Regions from separate parts of the Vibrio sp. E150_011 genome, predicted to be linked through region 2. Evidence: predicted binding sites of a transcription regulator. Region 2 holds the regulator's gene; the other holds the start of a gene.
The links. Region 2 encodes PurR, which represses purine synthesis genes. Its sites were predicted from a motif close to TNANGNAAACGTTTNCNTNA; they were not measured.
Positions count from the first base shown of each region.

Region 1: a site for PurR is predicted at 4,592-4,611, ahead of ACE1OE_RS11260 (NCS2 family permease). Genes of this name have one in related genera too.

Region 1 covers NZ_JBHFOL010000005.1:294,192-301,728, reverse strand. Annotated here, with positions in the region: gene ACE1OE_RS11270 (ABC transporter transmembrane domain-containing protein) at 1-1,307, opposite strand, end outside; gene ACE1OE_RS11265 (ABC transporter transmembrane domain-containing protein) at 1,304-2,914, opposite strand; gene ACE1OE_RS11260 (NCS2 family permease) at 3,161-4,507, opposite strand; partial or broken gene ACE1OE_RS11255 (sulfite exporter TauE/SafE family protein) at 4,820-4,990, opposite strand; gene ACE1OE_RS11250 (DUF1852 domain-containing protein) at 5,432-6,409, shown strand; gene ACE1OE_RS11245 (methionine synthase) at 6,437-7,465, shown strand.
Region 2 covers NZ_JBHFOL010000019.1:1,379-8,915, reverse strand. Annotated here, with positions in the region: gene glgA (glycogen synthase GlgA) at 1-831, shown strand, start outside; gene ACE1OE_RS20825 (alpha/beta fold hydrolase) at 1,027-1,821, shown strand; gene ACE1OE_RS20820 (DUF2007 domain-containing protein) at 1,856-2,176, opposite strand; gene ACE1OE_RS20815 (TVP38/TMEM64 family protein) at 2,173-2,859, opposite strand; gene ACE1OE_RS20810 (TfoX/Sxy family DNA transformation protein) at 2,983-3,573, opposite strand; cyclic di-GMP riboswitch class I at 3,687-3,770, opposite strand; gene purR (HTH-type transcriptional repressor PurR) at 3,943-4,953, opposite strand; gene torD (molecular chaperone TorD) at 5,301-5,948, opposite strand; gene torR (two-component system response regulator TorR) at 6,240-6,950, shown strand; gene elyC (envelope biogenesis factor ElyC) at 7,184-7,537, opposite strand, start outside.

The sequences.
Region 1 (7,537 bases), on a different contig from region 2:
GGGTGATGCTGATAGCTAAACTCTCGCTCAGATGGTTGTGATAACAAACGATTCACTTGTAACTTCGATTGATTGAAGCTGTTTAAACGCAACGCACTGTTAGCCAGCATTTGCGCAGGACCCGTGACTTTAGAGATCAACATCATCGATGCAATTAACCCACCAGGCGTCATCACTTCTTCAAAAATAAGTCCAATCCCTAACCCCATGATAGCCAATGTTGAACCTACACCAATGAAGTAATAAATAGAGGTATAACGGCTTTGAAGAACCGATTGAGAAAATGAAACCTTCGACGCAAGAAAGTTTGCTTTGTCAAAACGCTGTAGCCAATAACGAGCAATCCCTGAACTTCTTATAAAAGCTAACTTAGACGACAATTCATTAACCATATTTTGACGATTCGTTCCTGCTACCGTCGATTGCATAGAGCGTTTGCTGCTTAAGTAAATCGAACGTTTAGCTAACACGTAATACAGGGTTAGGGAAAACAGTGGAACTAAAACTAGCCAGCCTCCCAATAAGCCTATCGCGACCACAAATAAAAGGACAAAAGGCAAATCAAACAGTGCATTACCTAAAGGCCCAGATAGAACACTGGCTATCCGTTCAGATAAAAGTAATTGATTTTGCTGGCTTGAAGATGCCGTTTGTTGGTTTTGAGAATAGCTATTGCGTAACAGTTTCTGAACTATCGATTGAGATATCTCGCGACTGACACGATTCGACACGGTTGCGAACACCCGACTTCGTAACGTACGCAGCCACCCCATCATGACAAACAGCAAACCGGCTCCAATCGCGATACCTTGAAGTTCATGACCAGCATCACCACCAATGACATGATCATAAATGGACATCGTGATGAACGGCACAGCGAGTGCAAACAGATTCGTAATAAAGCTGACTAGTAGAAGTTTAGGAATAATCGGTCTGAAAGCATGCAAGCGATCGCCAACCCAATCTGAAGCCGATTTCTCAGTAGGACTTCCGTCAATTACAATGCAAAATTGAGGATCTAGCGATAGTTCTGCTTCTCCCTCAAGCGACTCAAAGTCCCCCATTTCTGCTCGACCGAGTATGATGTTGTTTTCATCAGAAACGGCTAGAATTAATTCATGATCACCTGCGTCTTTTACTTCAGAGACAAGGCGATAGGGCAACAACAAACGGTCAAACAAGGCGAAAATATCATCGATTGAATCCACTCGATTTTCCTCAACCCATTGACGTGCAAATAGCTGAATATTTGCATTCACTTCTAATTGTTTGAGAACGGACAAACACAAGGTTTCTAAGTGATTCATGCTGCCTCTCCCTCTTTTACGTTTTTCTCTATAGAGATAACTTGAGTGGCTAAATCACGTAATTTGGGATAATGCGTCACCATTATGATAGTGCGACCTTGTTCGGTCTCCTGTTGAAGAACTGCAGTAAGTTTAGCTAGTGCTTGAAGGTCAAGGGATGCATCTGGTCTTTCCAGCATCACAATGGGCTTATCACTGGCTAACTGCGCGGCAATGTTAAGCATTTTTACATTCCCCATACTCAACAAACAAGCACTTGTGTGACCTATTTGGGTTTCTAAACCATCGGGTAATCTCGTTATCTCTTTGGTAAGACCTAGGCGTTTCGCGTAATCATTTGCTTCATCAGTTTGATCGGGGTTAAATCCACATAAGTTATCCAAAATCGTGCCTGCCACGAGCTGCGCTTTTACCCCGCAATAAGCAACGTATGAGTTAAGTGCACCACTATTAATGATGCTTTCGTTAATCTTAACGTCGCCTGCTATTAGCTCATCTACGCCAGCAATCGATGACAGCATATGACTGCTTAAATGACGCTCTTCACTATCCAGCAATACCAAATCACCTTGGTTCGCTTTTACACTCATTTGATAAATTGAGCCGTATCGCTCGATAGACGTATGCGACAGTTCTAGCGTTTTGAATGCTTCATGTTTGATGTCTTGTTGAGTAGAACTATCTAACTCATCTAGCTTTTCAATCGCTTGATTTGCAGTGTGGATGGCATTGAGTTTTATTTTAACGCCAACTAGCGCACTTAAAGGCGCAACCGCTCTGCCAGAAAGAATAGAACACGCGGCTAGGCCACCTGTAGTGAGTTCACCATCTAACACCCATAAGCTACCTGTAATCACCAATAAAACAGACGTTGCCAACGCCGCTAGTTGAATGCACTCCTGGGCAAACGCATTTTGCTCTTCTTCTTTCGCTTTAGACTGAGAACGATAATGATTGAGGGATTTAAATTGGCTGAAAATCCGCGATTCAACGGCTTGACGTTTGATGCCTTGGAGGGTCTGACTCATTAAAATCAAAAAGGCTTTTCTTTGCTGCTCATAAACCGAGGCTTGTTCACTCAACGCTTTTACTTTTCGTGACGACAACCAAACAATACACAGAGTAATAAGCCAAACGGCTATCGGTATTGCCACCAGCTCACCGCCGATGTAGGCCACTAAACCCAGAAAAATCAGCGCAAAAGGCAAGTCGATAAACCCAGCAATGACCCCCCCTGAATACCAATCCTTCACTTTTGATACCGAGCCTAATCCCTCCTCTACGCCGCCCACACCTATCTGACGGATTTGACTAGAGGACGCTTTTGTCACCTTCGAGACAAGTATTTGATAGGTCATTTTTTCAGTGTTACTTGCTGCTGCGGAAAGCAACCAAGTTCGTACGAAACGAATGAGCGCCTCCATAGCTATCGCCAAAGAAGCCCCTGCTAACAGTAGTGTTGCGGTACCATAGCTTTGGTTAGGGAGAATACGATCGTATATCTGTAAAACTGTTAACGGAACAGCTAAAGACAACAGGTTAATAAGTAGAGAAGGTAGTAATACTCTCTTTACTACCCCTTTGTTTTTTACTGAAGTTGCAGGCATACACAATCCTTATCCATGCTTATGAAATAAGACTGGTACATATCATTCAATCATGCAAGGTAAGGAACTGATTTAAAATATTTTTTAGTTTAAATCGTCTATTTCATCTATGCGACTAAGTCTGGACACTTTATTAAGCAACATTTTCAACGTTAACTAGCCTTAAATCACGATTACATCCACAGCGTAATTAAAAATACCCAGCCAATTGACTGGGTATTAAAACTAAATTGATGTCGCTAAGGTTTAAATCGCCCAACCGCCCGCATAGAAAGCCACTAAGACGATGGTAATTAAGACTATGCCAAGGTTAAGCTTCTTCCATTCGCCAGAGAACAGACGCCCTACAACGAGACATAAGAAACCTAGCATTATTCCTGTCACAATGTTTCCAGTAAGCACGATGAATACCGCACAAACCAAGCCTGATAATGCATCGACCGAGTCATCAAAATTCAGTTTACGAACATTACCTAGCATTAGTAGGCCCACGTACATTAACGCTGGCGCAGTCGCGTATGCAGGAACTAAATAGCTAATAGGTGCAAGGAATAACAAAAATAAGAATAAAACCCCCACTACTACCGCAGTAAGACCTGTTTTACCACCAGCAGCCGTACCTGCCGCAGACTCGATATAAACGGCGGCTGGAGCCCCGCCCACGGCGCCAGAAACAATACTCGACACAGAATCAGAGGTGAGCGCTTTACCACCATCAATAATGTTGCCATCTTTATCAAGAAGATTGGCTTGACCCGCCACCGCTCGAATGGTCCCGGTTGCGTCAAAGATTGCTGTCATCACCAATGCTAATACACTTGGTAATACAATCGGATTGAGTGCCCCCATGATGTCCATCGTCCCCATCAAAGAATTCTCACCACCAATGCTCGGTAATGCAAAAAAGCCCTGATATTGCACAGCAGGATCAAAAATAAGACCAAACACAGAAATCGCAACGATGACAAAGAGTATCCCACCAGGAACCTGGCGCTTCTCTAATCCAAAAATAGCCGCAAGGCCCAACATGGACATAATGACAGGGAAAGAAGTGAACTCACCTAACGTAACAGGCAGACCTTCTACCGGGTTTTTGATGACTAGACCAACACCACTCGCTGCGATTAATAGCAAGAATAAACCAATGCCAATGCCCGTACCGTGAGCAATACCTTCAGGAAGATTGGTTAAAATCCATTGTCGAACACCAGTGACGGTAATCGCGGTAAAAATAACCCCCATCAAGAACACGGCGCCTAGCGCGACAGGTATTGAAATGCCCTGCCCTAAAACCAAACTAAACGCGGTAAATGCCGTTAGTGAGATAGCACAACCAATCGCCATTGGTAGGTTAGCCCAAAAGCCCATCAGCATAGAACCAAACGCAGCCACTAAACACGTTGCAATGAATACCGACCCTTGGTCAAAACCCGCTACGCCAAGCATACTTGGTACGACGATAACCGAATACACCATCGCCAAAAATGTCGTTAAGCCCGCAACAACCTCGCGACGAACGTTACTTCCGCGTTTGGAAATCAAAAAGAAGTTATCGAGCCAACTGCCTGTTGCAGCGGATGTATTCTCACTCATGGTTATTCCTCATTGTTGTTGGACAACCGTTCATCAAATGGTCGCTCAACAAGATATTAGTAAAAATTTAAGTGGCGAGAAAATACAGGTAAACGTTTGCGTGTGCAATAGGTAGAATCGAAGGTTTCATGTTTGGTAAGACAAATAAAGACTTTCAGCTCGAAAACATAAATCGAAAGACCTATCATTCAATCAAAGAAAGATACATAACCCATTAATATTATGGGTTTTTACCAACTTTCATAAACACTATCAATGAAGAGGCTTAATTCGCCGCCATATTCACAGCGGGACCAACATCAGAACTGTAAATCACTGCTTAATCGTTGAAGCGGGCAGATAATGAGTGGCTTTGGCGCTGAAAGGGGCAGTACACTAAGATCTACTTACAATACCCAATAGCATCGGTAAATAGACAATCCCAGCAAAGCCATCTGTTAATGCAAACTCGCGACTGCCTAAACTGGCGTACCCTATCGCCCCTCCACCGATGCCTAATCGTCCGGCTAAAAAACCAACGCCACGTCTTAAAAGTGCACGTTAATAAATTAATATCAGCATTTCACTCACCTTTATTTATCTCTGAGTAATTCATTGGCTTAAACCACAATATAAATATGGTTATATTCATTCTTAACCTAATTAATATCACTGCTACTCAATCGCAATACCAAGATTTATTCATCATGAATATTCTTCATGTTGAATGTGAAGTAAAACCATTTTTCATCATGCTGTTATATCCGTATAAAAACATTAAGCACAAGGGAAAATATCGAACGGAAATAAAACTTTTAAGTGAACGTCAAAACTTAATCAACAAAGTTTGTACGACCTCATTATAAATGCTCACTCAGTTCTTAACGTACTTTTCATTAAGATCATTCGAGACAATAAGACAACAATTTTAGGTACTAGATAACCATGACTACAGAATTCGACTTTACCATTAAGAGCATTTGTCTCGATGAGCATTATCAACCTTCAGACAATACTCGCATCACAACTAACTTTGCCAATCTGGCTAGAGGTGATAGCCGCCAAGAGAATCTGCGCAACGCATTGGCGATGATCAATAACAGTTTCAATGCATTAGCTCATTGGGATAACCCTAATGGTGAGCGATATTCTGTTGAACTTGATATAATTTCAGTCGATATAGACATTGAAGGGTCCGGTCAGACTTTTCCTTCCATTGAAGTATTGAAGACGAATATTATAGACCATAATACTAACGAGCGTATTGAAGGGATATTAGGTAATAATTTTTCTTCTTATGTACGAGATTATGATTTTAGTGTCTTGCTTCTAGAGCATAATAAAGACCAACCACACTTTAGTATCCCAGCAGACTTTGGTGATTTGCATGGGAAATTATTTAATTGCTTTGTCAACTCACCTACATATAAAAAGCACTTTAATAAGCCGCCAGTAATATGCCTAAGTGTTTCTGACAACAAAACTTATTACCGTACTGACAATCAGCACCCTGTACTAGGGTTTGAATATCAGCCAAATGACACCTCGTTAACCGAGCAGTATTTTAAAAAAATGGGATTGCAAGTTCGTTACTTCATGCCATCAAATAGCGTTGCACCGCTGGCTTTCTATTTCTTTGGTGATCTGCTTAATGATTACACCAATCTTGAACTCATCAGTACGGTCAGCACGATGGGTACATTCCAAAAAATCTACCGACCTGAGATTTATAATGCGAATGCGGCGGCTGGGCAATGCTATCAACCCAATCTGAAGAATGCCGATCACTCCGTTACTCAGATTATTTATGACCGAGAAGAACGCGGCCAGTTGGCGATTGCTCAGGGAAAATTTGCCGAAGAACACTTTATTAAGCCCTATAACCTTGTTCTTGAACAATGGTCTGCTCAGTACTTTCTTTAATGTCCCCAAATACAAACAGGCTTGATTATGAAAAGACTATTACCCACGTCAACCGCAGGCAGTTTGCCAAAACCGTCTTGGCTTGCACAACCTGAAACACTGTGGTCACCATGGAAGTTACAGGGTGACGAATTAATCGATGGTAAACACGACGCTTTGCGCGTGTCTTTACAAGAACAACAGCACGCTGGGATTGATATCGTCAGCGATGGAGAGCAAACGCGCCAACACTTTGTGACGACGTTTATTGAACACCTTAACGGCGTAGATTTTGAAAAACGAAAAACCGTTAAAATTCGTGATCGTTATGACGCGAGTGTCCCAACGGTGGTTGGCGCCGTTTCTCGTCAAAAGCCTGTATTTGTCGACGATGCCAAGCGATTACGCCAACAAACGAAACAACCGATTAAATGGGCGCTGCCAGGTCCAATGACCATGATCGATACGCTTTTTGATGACCACTACAAAAGCCGTGAGAAACTCGCGTGGGAATTTGCCAAAATCCTTAACCAAGAAGCCAAAGAATTAGAAGCTGCGGGTGTGGATATTATTCAATTTGATGAACCAGCCTTTAATGTCTTTTTTGACGAAGTCAACGATTGGGGTATTGCCACGTTAGAACGAGCTATCGAAGGGCTGAAATGTGAAACCGCGGTACATATTTGCTATGGCTATGGCATTAAAGCCAATACCGATTGGAAAAAGACGTTAGGGACAGAATGGAGACAATATGAAGCGGTGTTTCCTAAGCTACAACAATCCAATATCGATATTATCTCATTAGAATGCCACAACTCTCATGTTCCAATGGAGCTGCTTGAATTGATTCGAGGTAAGAAAGTCATGGTCGGCGCGATCGATGTCGCCACCGAAACCATTGAGACACCCGAAGAAGTCGCAGAAACGCTACGACAAGCCCTTCAGTTTGTGGATGCGGAAAACCTCTACCCTTGCACGAACTGTGGCATGGCGCCTTTGCCTCGCTCTGTTGCAACAGCAAAGCTCAACGCCTTAAGCGCTGGTGCGGAGATAGTTCGAAATGAAATCTTGGCGTAATACTCAATGTCTAAGGCATGATGTCGAGTTGCTAGTGGTTAATGGTTAATGGTTAACAAACGTGACAACGAG
Region 2 (7,537 bases):
GCGTTTGCCGACAAAGTGAACGCGGTTAGCCCAAATTACGCTGCCGAGCTGGTTACCCCTCTGGGTTCTCATGGTCTAGTCGATGATTTTGTTCATCGTGCCAAAGACCTACACGGTATCGTAAATGGTTGTGATTATTCGGAGTGGGATCCGAGGAACGATGAGTTCTTACCGGTTAGCTATGAAGCCGAATTAGCGAGTATGCTAAAAGGTAAACTCGCGTCCAAAACGTTATTACAACAAGAGCTGAACCTGCCTGAGACTAATGTTCCTATGGTCGGGATGGTATGTCGTCTGACCCACCAAAAAGGGTTTCATTATATCCTGCCTATCTTAGAGAAGTTTCTCAAAAACGATGTGCAGATGGTTATTATTGGAACGGGTGAGTCTCAGATTGCGTCCCATTTACGTGATGTTGCCGCCGAGTATCCAGACAAATTGGCATTTGTAGAAGCCTATAGCAATCGCTTTGCTCATCTCGTAGAAGCGGGTTCGGATTTCTTCTTGATGCCATCTGAGTTTGAGGCTTGTGGGCTAAACCAGTTGTACAGTATGGCCTACGGCACCTTGCCTATCATTCGTAAGGTTGGTGGACTCAAAGATACAGTGATTGATTTTGATGATAACCCATCAGAAGCTACTGGCTTTGGTTTCGAAGAGCCGTGTCATGATGCGTTGCTTATTGTGTTGCAAAGGGCGCTGCTTTTTTATCTACAACAACCAGATGAAATGCATAATATCCAACTAAGAGCGATGCGTCGCGACTTCAGTTGGTTAGAGTCAGCAAAAGAATACAATAAAATGTATGAGATAGCGCTGCATCAACATTAATTTCGTTCCAACTCGAAAAGGCGACCTTAGGTCGCCTTTTTTATTTCCTGCCTATTTTTTCCGTTGCTTTTGTCAAGGACCGCTCTAGCTGGTTAACACTTCGAAATAATTTTCAAATAAATTATGTGCAGTTTTTAACAGCCGTTCCGTGAATTGTGATACCGTAATGCTCATCGCCATTACCTAAAAGATCCTATGTCAGAGAATCTACTGTTTCATAAAACTTACGCGCATCCTACGAGCAAAGAGTGGGTGGTGTTTGTACATGGTGCGGGTGGAAGTTCCTCGATTTGGTTTAAACAAATCAGAGCCTACAGAGAGCACTTTAATCTGCTGTTTGTCGATCTACGTGGGCATGGTAAGTCAAACGAGTTGATTAAAGATATTATGGCAAGTGGCTACACGTTTAAAAGTGTGACTATTGATATTCTTAAAGTGCTCGATCACCTTAAAATTCAATCGGCACACTTTGTTGGTATGTCACTTGGCACAATTATCGTCCGTAATATTGCTGAACTGGCCTCACCTCGAGTTCGTTCTATGGTGTTAGGGGGCGCTGTAACACGGTTTAATACCCGCTCACAGTTGCTTGTGAACCTAGGGAACTGGAGTAAGCATATTATCCCTTATATGTGGTTATATCGCTTATTCGCCTATATTGTTATGCCTCAGCGTGGACAAAAAGAATCTCGTCTTTTATTTGTGCGAGAAGCGAAGAAGCTGTGCCAGAAAGAATTTAAGAGATGGTACACGCTAACAACAGAGGTTAATCCACTTCATCGTTATTTCAAGGATAAAGAACTTCCTATTCCAACATTGTATTTAATGGGGGATAAAGACTATATGTTCATCCACCCAGTAAAAGAAATGGTAGCAGAGCATGAATCGAGCCGCTTGCTTGAAATTGAAAACTGCGGGCATGTCTGTAATGTCGAAAGACCAGATGAATTTAATAAACACTCCATCGCGTTTATTAAATCGGTACAGTAAAATAACCTTAAGTACTTTAATTGATGGTTAAGTGCTAACCGCTGAGTGCTAAGTGCTGACAGTTCCAGCATGCTCCAAACTGCGCTTCATTGAGCTCATTGCATTGTGGGCAGTGCCAGCTAGCTTGGTCGTGATTGTTCTCTTGTTGTTGCACCGCTAAGATTAACGATTTAGCTTTCGCCTCTTGGGATACTTCGTGTAACCAGATGTAAGGTAGGGAGCTTTCATCAAAAGGCACTTCGCCTCTCAATCCAAATACCCCCTCGCCACGTACCTCACACTGAACCCCTTCGGCAAACAGTTGCTGTTGCATGATATGTGTTTCGGTAGGATTATTACCTATGTATATCTTCATTTAGTCTGTACCTGGGGTGATTTTGAAAACCGAGCCATCGCCCATTTCGTGATTAAAGGAAATAACCCTAACAATGCAAAGGAAGCGAGAACAGCGGGTGATACTATGCCTGATAGACTGTCAATACTGGCGAGTTGGGTGCCTGCATTAAGGTAAACCGCAGTACCCGGTAGCATACCAAGTTGACTAACCAAATAGTATTTTGAAACGCGAATTGGGGTTAGCCCCATGAGTAGGTTAATTAGAAAAAATGGGAAAATAGGGATGAGTCTCAAAGAAAAAAGGTAAAAAGCACCATCCTTTTCAACGCCCTTGTTGATCGTCGCCAGTTTACCGCCGAACCGCTTTTGTACCCAATCACGTAGAAGAAAACGACTGCTAAGAAAAGCGAGCGTAGCGCCAATAGTACTTGCAAAAGAGACCAGCAATAAGCTCACCCAAAAACCAAATAACGCGGCGCCCAACAAAGTGACGACAGCGGCGCCTGGGACAGAGAAGGCGGTGATGGTGATATACAGAAAGAAATAGGTAAGCGCGGCAACCAAAAAATTATTGTCAATATAAGTGGCAAGCGCTGCCTGTTGTGCCTTGGCATTTTCTAACGTCAGGTATTGTCCAAACTCTACGCCTAGAAAAACAATAACGGCAACAAATCCTAAGCCCAATAACAATTTTTTACTCATGTCCTACTCCATGTCGATAATGCATCTTTAGTATAAGACACGAACATCGGAATTTAACTTTCAAACAGATAAAAAAAAATCAGCTAATGGGCTGATTTTTTTATAAGTAAGAGAGAACAAGTACTAATTGATATGATTGGCTAGCTCGTCGCGCTTGGCTTGTGGAATCACAGACCAGTGAGTACCATTAATCGCACCTTCTAACGCCCAAAGTAATTCGAGACCGACACTTGTCGAGTGTGTTTTTTGAATTGCCTTGAAGGCTTCAACGGATCCATGCTCTTGAAGTGAGTTCACCGATTCTATCCCCGCTTTTTTGAGCATGCGCTCTGTTGCAAGACGCAAATTCGGGAGATCTTTTAATCGGGTTGGTTTGCAGTCAGATTGTTTTACTTTTTCATCTTTTGCGTAATCCAACGCTGAGCGTGCATAGTTCAATATCAACTCACTGTCATTCCAGCTATCTTCAGGCAGGGCAAAATATTTTGTCACTACTGGGAATCCACGTTTTTTATAAACGTAAGGCTTGAAGCCGTTTTGCTTGAATGTCGCGACGGTTGTTGGGTTAGTTCTGATGTGTAATTTACTGTTCACTGCTAATGCAAACATCGTATCGTCAACAAAAATGCCAAATCCACCGAACATAGAGCGGGATTTGACTTTTCCAAGTTGAGCGAACAACTGCATCGAATTTTTTAATATTGGATTGTCCATATTTGTCTTTTCTCGGTGTTATTTGATTGTGTCACCAAAATCAGGTCCGAGAGTGTAGCAAACAGGCATCAATTCCTTGTTAAATTAAAAACAAGAATTCAGTGTCCTTTGCCATCGGTAACCCCGCTACCTACCATAAATGGTTTAGGCCGGAGGCTTTGCGTCCCAACTTTTCAGATGGTTTGCCCTGTGCGTGACTTTGTTAGAATAAAGAAAAAATGCGTTAATCTGCATTGAGATATAACTAAAGTGTGACGTTGCTTCAAAAATTAGGCGGGTATTTGTGCTTAAGAGGTAACATAAACTAACAATTAGGCGTCTAAAATCTGGGAACAAGATCAAAAAAAAGCGCCTAACTAGGCGCCTTTGTCATTTTGTTGTCAGGTTTTTGACAGAGTGGCGTTCAATTATCTCGGGGTGCATCTCAAATATACGTTTGTCATGACCTTTATCTTTTATGCGTTCTAGCAAAATCTCAAAGGCGTTCTTTCCGACACGACGTTTCGGTTGGTGAACCGTCGTCAGTGGTGGAGAAAAATACTCAGCAAGCTCAATGTTATCGTAACCAATCACAGAGATATCTTCTGGTACGTTCAAACCGAGTTGTTGTAAACGACTCATAAGGCCTAACGCCATCGTATCGTTAAAGCAGAACACGGCGCTTGGTCGTTCTTCCATTGCGGCAATACGATTCGCTGCGATGACCGCTGTGTCACACTCAAAGTTACCTTCAAATATACGGTCTTCTTTCATTTCGATGCCGGCTTCTGATAGCGCACGCTTGTAACCAATAATGCGTTCTTGGCACACCGCTTTTTCTAGGTGACCGCTCAAACATGCGATGTCCGTATGGCCTTTATCAATTAGGTATTTTGTGGCGAGATAACCACCTTCCTCCGAATTATCAATGATCTTATCTGCTTGCGAGCTCTCAGGACCCCAGTCCATGATCACTTTAGGAATATCGGAGTGACGATCAAGCATGCTAAGAAGCTCTTCTGTGAGATCTGAACACATGACGAGAATACCGTCGACGCGCTTCTCTGCTAGCATTCGAATGTAATCTCTCTGCTTTTCATACACGCCACCAGTGTTACACAGAATTAATGTGTAACCTTGACGATAGCAATAGCTTTCAACGCCATCGATAACCTCGGAGAAGAATAAGTTCGTTGATTGTGTAACCAACATACCGATGGTTTTCGTTGAGTTACATTTTAAGCTTCGCGCAACGGCGCTTGGCGCGTAATTGAGTTCTTCTACGGCGGCGTTGACTTTTTCTTGTGTGGCTTCGGCAACAAAACGTGTTTTGTTAATAACGTGAGACACAGTAGTAGTTGAAACGCCAGCTAGACGGGCGACATCTTTGATTGTTGCCATAGCTTTATCCTATTAGTAACGGCTTTTGCGTATGGTCAGCAAAAACGTCGTTGCGGTAATGCAGCTTTGTTTAATTAAAAAAGCGCTTTGGTGTATGGAATGCGTACCGAGTAAGTGAACCTAGTGACACATTGGATTCCAATTGTGGGTTAGCTATTCACCTGACAAGGACATAATAGCTAAAGATAGGAAAGCATGGGGCACTAAAATTTGGTTTTCGCATTGAAACGGCGGATTGTAATGCTAGTCGGTGACTCTAGCAACGTTTCAACCGACAAATTTGATGATAAATTAAAATTAATACGGGGTGACACCGCCACCTTGATTGATAGCGGTGTCTGCATCGGTTACTCAGCAGTTAAATAGTTAAGGTCTAACTGACAAAATGCAATGAGGAGTGTTGCTACCGCGGCGTAAAATCCAAATTCATCATACTCTTTACATTTTTTTTCGAATTGAGGCAGCCATGTCATCAAGTGCTGATTAAGGTAATCAGCTTGCTCTAATAATGCGTTGTTGATGTGCGCCTCGGACTCCAGTTCATTAGAACGAATAATAAGGTTGCCGAGAAAGTCCAACTCTATCGCGAGGTGATCGGCTGGCTCATTTAAGTCTTCAGAGACGGCGACATTGTGTTTTTTTAACAGCTCGGTCATGTCATTAGCCGGTTTATCATTGAGAAGACCTGATTCACCTATGTACATTGAGGCATAAGGTAATGCGCCATGCTTATCTGATTTAAGAAATAGGTCACAAAAATCTGCGGATAGCTCAAGTTGGGCGTCTTCTCGAGTCTGTAATCGGTTCAAGCCATCAATGAGTGTATTGATCGGCGCTTCGAGTGATGGGTTTTCACCGAGACCGCTCAAAAAAGAACGTATTTCGACACTGTGATATTTATCCAGTTCTTGTTGAGTAAGCTCTTTGGCAAATAGGCTAGAAAGCCACCAGTATATCTCTGCACGTTGTTCATTAAATGCTTTCAATTCTTGCATCTTGTTCTCTCCAAAAGTCTTGCCCTTATTTTAGACAATAAAAATGAACAGCAGTAAGGGCAATAATGAAAAAAATCGAACGTTTATGAAGATAAATGAATAAAAGAGCGGTTGATGGTTTTAAAGCGACACCAGATGGGCAAGGTTCTGATTGCATATAGTGGATAAAAAGTGTTCTTGTCTTGAATCAATAAAAACACGACTTTCTACACAATACCGTAATGTCCGCTAGAATTGTGACTAATTATGAATAGAATGGCTTCGGTCATAGATAGAATAGAAACGGTGAATATGAGTTATCACGTATTAGTAGTTGAAGATGATGTCGTTACGCGTAGCAAGTTGTCTGGTTACTTTGAGAGTGAAGGCTATTTAGTAAGCGAGGCTGAAAGCGGTGAAGAGATGCGACAAGTATTGCAGTCTTCCAGTGTCGACCTTGTCATGCTTGATATCAATCTTCCTGGTGAAGATGGTCTGATGTTAACTCGAGAGTTACGTAGCCAGTCTGATATCGGTATTATATTGGTAACAGGTCGTACTGATAGTATTGATCGGATCGTTGGCCTAGAAATGGGCGCAGATGACTATGTAACGAAACCGTTTGAATTAAGAGAATTATTGGTCAGAGTTAAAAACTTACTGTGGCGTATCGCCCAAGCTCGTAAGCAGCCCTTAATATCGCAAAGTGCCGAGAACGAGCATGTTGTGCACTTTGGGGAGTGGTTATTCGATAAACAACGCCGCTCATTAAGTTGCAATGGTGAACCAGTAAAACTGACAAAAGCCGAGTATGAGCTTTTAGTCGCGTTATCTACTTACCCTAATCAAGTTCTGAGTCGTGAGCGAATCTTGAACATGATCAGTCATCGAGTTGACGCGCCAAATGATCGCACTATTGATGTATTAATCCGACGTATGCGCACTAAAATGGAAGCGGATCCGAAAAACCCACAAATATTCATCACGGTTCATGGTGAAGGATATATGTTTGCGGGTGACTAGCGACTACGTTTAATTTAACGATGTAGGTTGCACTCTTTCACAAAAAATAGCGTGTCTCATCATTAAAAAACAGTACTCAATTGTAAAAAAAGCCAGGCGTTTAACACAGCCTGGCTTTTTACATCAATGTACTTAGATCCAGTGCACTTAGATCCAGTGCACTTAGAACCAGAGCACTTAGCGCCAGCGTACTTAGAACCACAGCAATTAGAGCGAGATGATATTATCCCTAGCTAAGGTTGAGCAGATTCTGCAGGTGGGCTAAGCGCCTTGTCAGAGTTAGTATCCACTGGCATGCCTTCATTTCCCTGTTCACCCTCAACGTTACTCTCTCCTACAACGGTTGCATCGTCGTCACCTTCTAACGTTGAAAGTGGATTATTTTCAGGCGTGAGCTCATCTGTAGACGACACTCCCTCGCTAGCAACCCAGTCACGTAACCTTTGCCATGCCAGCCCCATGGTTTCATGCCAGTATCGCTCTGTTTGTTCGAGGTAGCGAGCTTGTGGGGTATATTTTTGCCATGCTTGCTCAATATCTTTTTGGGCCAAAAAGTTAGTGGGCGCAGGGTAGGGTACTAAGCCTGC